Regions from separate parts of the Pseudescherichia vulneris genome, predicted to be linked through region 2. Evidence: predicted binding sites of a transcription regulator. Region 2 holds the regulator's gene; the other holds the start of a gene.
What was found. The regulator PurR, encoded in region 2, represses purine synthesis genes. The targets are predictions, from matches to a motif close to CANGCAAACGTTTGCNTG.
Positions count from the first base shown of each region.

Region 1: FN633_RS08120 (nucleoside-specific channel-forming protein Tsx) is a predicted target of PurR. The motif match lies at 1,008-1,025, and genes of this name have one in related genera.

Region 1 is NZ_LR607338.1:1,907,877-1,910,952, forward strand. Features, by position in the region: gene FN633_RS08120 (nucleoside-specific channel-forming protein Tsx) at 1-870, opposite strand, end outside; gene FN633_RS08125 (SadB/YajI family lipoprotein) at 1,169-1,711, opposite strand; gene nrdR (transcriptional regulator NrdR) at 1,866-2,315, shown strand; gene ribD (bifunctional diaminohydroxyphosphoribosylaminopyrimidine deaminase/5-amino-6-(5-phosphoribosylamino)uracil reductase RibD) at 2,320-3,076, shown strand, end outside.
Region 2 is NZ_LR607338.1:473,324-476,399, reverse strand. Features, by position in the region: gene punR (DNA-binding transcriptional activator PunR) at 1-888, shown strand, start outside; gene purR (HTH-type transcriptional repressor PurR) at 919-1,944, opposite strand; gene cydH (cytochrome bd-I oxidase subunit CydH) at 2,242-2,331, shown strand; gene FN633_RS01850 (MFS transporter) at 2,513-3,076, shown strand, end outside.

The sequences.
Region 1 (3,076 bases), 1.4 Mb from region 2:
TGCTACCAGGTAACCACCCCAGCCGGTAGAGCGGACGTTGAAGTTGCCGCTGCCGAAGTTCAGGCTGGCATCGTCATTCCACTGGCCACCGTTGTGCCAGTAACGCGCCACCACCGAGTAGTGCCAGTGATCGTAGTTCAGGGCCAGAATGTGGCTGGAGGCGATAGAGTCGTTGGTACGCGCCTGCATGCCGTTCAGATCGCGGAAATCCTTGTCGCCCAGCTCGGAACCCCAGTCAAAGTTGGTAAAGCCGATATAGCTCAGCTGGCCGCCCCACAGTTGGGTGATCGGGACAAAGTATTTCACCTTAAAGCGGTAGCCATCCCACTCGTTCTCGTTCGCCGCTTCGTAGTTCTGCCACTGGTATTTCGCGTAGACGTTCAGGGAGAGGCTCATCGGCAGGCCGGTATCGATATCCGTACCCAGACCCATGTACCAGGTGCTCTGACGGCCCGCTTTGTTACGGCCCATGTCGTAGATGTAGTTGTTCGCGAAGTACCACTCTTTGAACGGACCAAACGCCAGGCTGGTGCCGGTCAGCTTGTCGATCGAGAAGCGCGGTTCAATCTCCATAAACAGCGGGGAGCCGTGGTTCCAGATACCCTGCGCGGTGCTGTTACCGCCGAAGAATACCGGCGCATCCATGTAGCCATAGAAGTCGAACCACTCTTTCTTGGCGAACGCTTCGTATTCCAGATAGGTATCGTTACGAATGGTCGGCCCGAAACGGGTGTGGTAGCTGCCTACCACGTTAACGCTCTGATGCCACCAGTCGGAGACGAACTCGCTGTTGCTGGTTTCGGCCGCATTAACGGCGAAGGTGGAAGAGAGCGCGAGTGCCGCACCGGCGACGAGTAATGTTTTTTTCATATTTATGCCACTGATTAAAGTCCCTGATGGGATCGAAAGGACGCGGTTGATGCTTTTCAAAATGTTTCGTATTTCTGCGGGCCTATTATAAGTTTCCTTGCTCACAAAAATATGTGTTGTTTCACATATCCATCATCTACGTAATCGATTGCGTTCACGTTTGCGTAGATAAAACGGGGCGATTGTACTGGCATTCCGCGACGTTGCCAATATTTGAGGTTTGTAAGGGGAGGTAAATAGGTGTGAGCGAGGCAAAAGGGCGGCGCTGCGCCCTTACAGAAAGTAACCGAATATGACGTTACTGCATATTGGCTGGCTGAATGTCATGGATGCGGATAAAGCCAAGCTGCTCAGGGGTGATGCCGTTGAGCTGCAGCGGCACGCTGACGTCGCTTGGGGCAAGGGTACTGGCTGGGGCGCTGATCAGCTGGTTCTGAACGTTAACTTCCTGCGGATTTTCGGTGGTACCCTGAATCTGTCCCCACTCAACCGTGCCGCTAAAGGCCGGAAGCGGTGTATTCGACTCGCCCTGGATGAGCAGCGTCAGACGCGTGCCGCCCGCGTTGGGGGCGATATCCTTCATGGACATACGTAGCATACCGAGCTGGCTGTTCAGACGCGCTGGGGTATTGGCACCCGGTAGCAGGTAGACGCCGCTCTCTGACTTGGCGTTCAGGCTGTTCTGCTGGGTGATCTTCACCGTCTCCTGATTGAGCTTGCTCATCTCTTTATTGAGCGTGCTCACGCTCTGATGCAGCTGACGCACCTCGCTCTGCTGGGCGCAGGCGCTAAGAGTAAACAGGCTCCCCAGCAGGGCGAGCTTCAGATAACGTCTTGTCATGATAACGGTTTCCTTAAACAAGTTATTGCCTGTAAGGGTAGATCGTTCGGACACGCTTAGCATCAATCCTTTATCCCAAAAGTGCTGATGCCTTTGTTGTCGCGGCATATCAGGTTAAAATAGATTTCAGTTAATTTTATCTTCAGGACGCCGTATGCATTGCCCATTCTGTTTCGCCGTGGATACCAAAGTAATTGACTCTCGCCTGGTGGGCGAAGGCTCCTCCGTACGCCGCCGCCGCCAGTGCCTGGTGTGCAACGAGCGCTTCACGACCTTTGAAGTGGCAGAGCTGGTGATGCCGCGCGTCGTGAAGAGCAACGAGGTCCGCGAGCCGTTTAACGAAGACAAATTGCGCAGCGGCATGCTTAAAGCGCTGGAGAAACGTCCGGTCAGCGCCGACGACGTCGAGATGGCCCTTAACCATATTAAGTCCCAGCTGCGGGCCACCGGTGAACGCGAGGTGCCCAGCAAGATGATCGGTAACCTGGTGATGGAGCAGCTTAAAAAGCTCGATAAAGTGGCCTATATCCGCTTTGCCTCCGTCTACCGCAGCTTTGAAGATATCCGCGAATTCGGCGAAGAGATCGCCCGCTTACAGGACTAGGCTCATGCTGGAAGATAAGCAGGACGATAAGCAGGACGAGATATACATGGCTCGCGCGCTGAAGCTGGCGCAGCGCGGGCGTTACACGACCCATCCTAATCCGAACGTGGGCTGCGTGATTGTGAAAGAGGGTGAGATCGTCGGGGAAGGGTTCCACTTCCGCGCCGGTGAGCCCCATGCCGAGGTGCACGCCCTGCGTATGGCGGGTGAGCGCGCCCGCGGTGCCACTGCCTACGTGACGCTGGAGCCGTGCAGCCACCATGGCCGGACGCCGCCCTGCTGCGAGGCGTTGATTAACGCCGGTGTCGCCCGCGTCGTTGCGGCGATGCAGGATCCCAACCCGCAGGTGGCGGGCCGGGGGCTGTATCGTCTCGCCCAGGAGGGAATCGAGGTCAGTCACGGTCTGATGATGAGCGAGGCCGAGCGGCTTAACCGCGGCTTCCTCAAGCGCATGCGTACCGGCTTCCCGTGGATCCAGCTCAAGCTCGGTGCGTCGCTGGACGGACGCACGGCGATGGCTAACGGCGAGAGCCAGTGGATCACTTCGCCCGAAGCGCGCCGGGACGTTCAGCGCCTGCGCGCCGAGAGCCACGCGATATTAACCAGCAGCGCCACGGTGCTGGCGGACGATCCGGCTCTGACCGTCCGCTGGGACGAGCTGGGTGCCGATACCCAGGCGCGTTATGCCCAGGCAGATCTGCGCCAGCCGGTGCGTATCGTTGTTGACAGCCAGAACCGCGTGACGCCGACGCATCGTCTTG
Region 2 (3,076 bases):
GTGGTAGATACCGTTGCCCGTACCGGCAGCTTTAGCGCCGCCGCCCATGAGCTGCACCGGGTTCCCTCTGCTATCAGCTACACGGTTCGTCAGCTGGAGGAGTGGCTTGCCGTGCCGTTGTTCGAACGACGTCATCGGGATGTCGTATTGACCCCCGCAGGCAGCTGGTTTTTGCAGGAGGGGCGGTCTGTCATCAAAAAAATGCAGGTCACCCGGCAGCAGTGCCAGCAGATAGCCAACGGCTGGCGCGGTCAGCTCGCTATTGCGGTAGATAATATTGTGCGTCCCGAGCGCACCCGGCAAATGATCGTCGACTTCTACCGGCACTTTTCAGACGTGGAGCTGCTGGTGTCGAAAGAGGTATTTAATGGCGTCTGGGATGCGCTGGCCGATGGGCGCGTGGAGCTGGCCATCGGGGCGACCCAGGCCATACCGGTGGGCGGGCGCTTTGCCTTTCGCGATATGGGAATGCTCAACTGGCGCTGCGTGGTGGCCGCTCATCACCCGCTGGCGGGCAGGCGTGGCCCGCTGAGTGACGATCTTCTGCGCGGCTGGCCATCGCTGGTGTGGGAAGATACCTCCCGTCTGCTGCCTAAAAGGATCACCTGGCTGCTGGACAACCAGCGGCGAATGGTGGTGCCGGACTGGACCTCTTCAGCAGAATGCCTGAGCGCCGGACTGTGCATCGGTATGGTGCCAGGCCATTTTGCGCGGCCGTGGCTCGATCGCGGCGAGTGGGTGGAGCTCCAGCTGGAAGAGTCGTTTCCGGATGCTGCTTGCTGCCTGACCTGGCAGCAAAACGATAATTCCCCCGCGCTGGGCTGGCTGCTGGACTATTTAGGCGATAGCGAAACGCTTAATCGGGAGTGGCTGCGGGAGCCTGAGTAACCGGCTCCCGAGGTTTTTAGCGGTGCGATCTTAACGGCGATAGTCGCGGAAGGGACCGTCAGCGACCGAGCGGCGCTCGATCAGTCGAGGATGAACCTCAATCGACTGGGACTCTTCACGCTTATTCACGATGCGATCCATCAGCATATTAAAGGCGGTTTCCCCCAGCGAGTCTTTGGGCTGGTGGATGGTAGTCAGTGCAGGGGTGAAGAACCGGGCGTTACGCACGTTATCATAGCCGATTAGCGAGACATCCTGTGGCACGCGCAGCCCCATCTCGTCAACGGCGCAGAGCGCGCCCATCGCCATCACATCGCCGCCGCAGAATACGGCAGTAGGGCGGTGCGATTGGGAGAGGATCTGCTGCATCGCGCGGTAGCCGGATTCAGGTTCAAAGTCGCCCTGTACAATCCAGTTCTCCGGCACGCTGATCAGCGCCTCTTCCATGGCTTTCATAAAACCAGCCAGACGACCCGCGCCGGTATTGCGCTCAAGCGGGCCAGGGATCACGCCAATCTCACGATGGCCGCGCTCGACCAAATAGCGACCAGCCATATACCCGCCTTCAAAGGCGTTATCGATCACCGAGTCAGTAAAGTCTGCTTTTGCCTCACCCCAGTCCATCACGACCATGGGGATATGGCGATACTCCTCCAGCATGCTCAGCAGCGGGGCGGGGTACTCGGAACACATCACCAGCAGGCCATCGACGCGCTTCTGCGCCATCATCGACAGATAGGCACCCTGCTTCTCCAGGTTGTTCCAGGCATTACCCAGGATCAGGGTGTAGCCTTTTTGGAAGCAGTTCTTCTCTACCGCCTCGATAATCTCGGCAAAGTAGGGCGCTTCGCTGCTGGTCGCCAGCAGGCCGATCGATTTGGTATGGTTAACCTTCAGGCTGCGGGCCACGGCGCTGGGTGAATAGTGCAGCTCTTTAATGGCTGCCCATACCGCGTTACGCGTCTCTTCTGCCACAAAGCGAGTTTTGTTAATAACATGTGATACGGTTGTGGTGGAAACGTTTGCTCGTTTCGCTACGTCTTTTATAGTTGCCATTCAATGTCACTCCAAACCACGACGTAAGCTCCTGAAAATAGTGTAGGTAAACGTTTGCCTCTACTCAGCCTGCACGCAACTTTTGGGGATGCGATTCGCCGGGAAAACGACACGGAACGTCAGGAGGGGTCTATGGCCGGTACGCGAATAAATTTAGCGTGGAATTTTGTCTTATCTTGATGAAAAGGGGAAGCGTTAAAACGCATATCACCCCAAATCAAAGAAGATTTTTGCCCATAAATGTGTAAAAATGCGCAAGCTCACTTTTTGTGGGGTAATAAGAATGGAGAGAAATTGATGAGTGCAGATCTGAAGTTTTCCCTGATGACCACCGTTGTTGTGCTGGGCCTGATTGTTGCCGGTGCGCTGACCGCTGCGTTAAATTGATTCAGTATGAGGGAGAGTCCTCTCCCTCTGCTTGTTATCTCCGCTACTCCCCTGCTAATTGTTAGCAAAATGGCAATAAACTTTTGTTAGTTTGATAACTTCTGTTTTTTTGTGATAAATGTCATGCTTTTGGCTTCTGTGACGGTGTCGCCTGTCGACACGGCAATTCTGGAGTCAAAATATGAAAATCAACTTTCCCCTGCTGGCCCTGGCGATAGGGGCATTTGGCATCGGTACCACCGAGTTCTCCCCGATGGGCCTGCTGCCGACGATCGCTCGTGGGGTAGATGTCTCTATACCGGCAGCGGGAATGCTCATCAGCGCCTACGCCATTGGCGTGATGGTGGGGGCCCCGCTAATGACGCTGCTGCTCTCCCATCGCGCCCGTCGTAGCGCGCTGATCTTCCTGATGGCTATCTTTACCCTGGGCAACGTGCTGTCCGCACTCTCTCCTGACTATACCACCCTGCTGCTGTCGCGCATTATCACCAGCCTTAACCACGGGGCCTTCTTTGGCCTGGGATCGGTGGTGGCGGCCAGCGTCGTGCCTAAAGAGAAGCAGGCCAGCGCGGTGGCAACCATGTTTATGGGGCTGACCATCGCCAACATCGGCGGCGTACCGGCGGCCACCTGGCTGGGTGAAACCATCGGCTGGCGAATGTCGTTTCTTGCCACGGCGGGTCTCGGCGTGATCTCGATGCTTAGCCTATTCTTCTCTCTGCCAAAAGGCAGCGCCGGGCAGCGT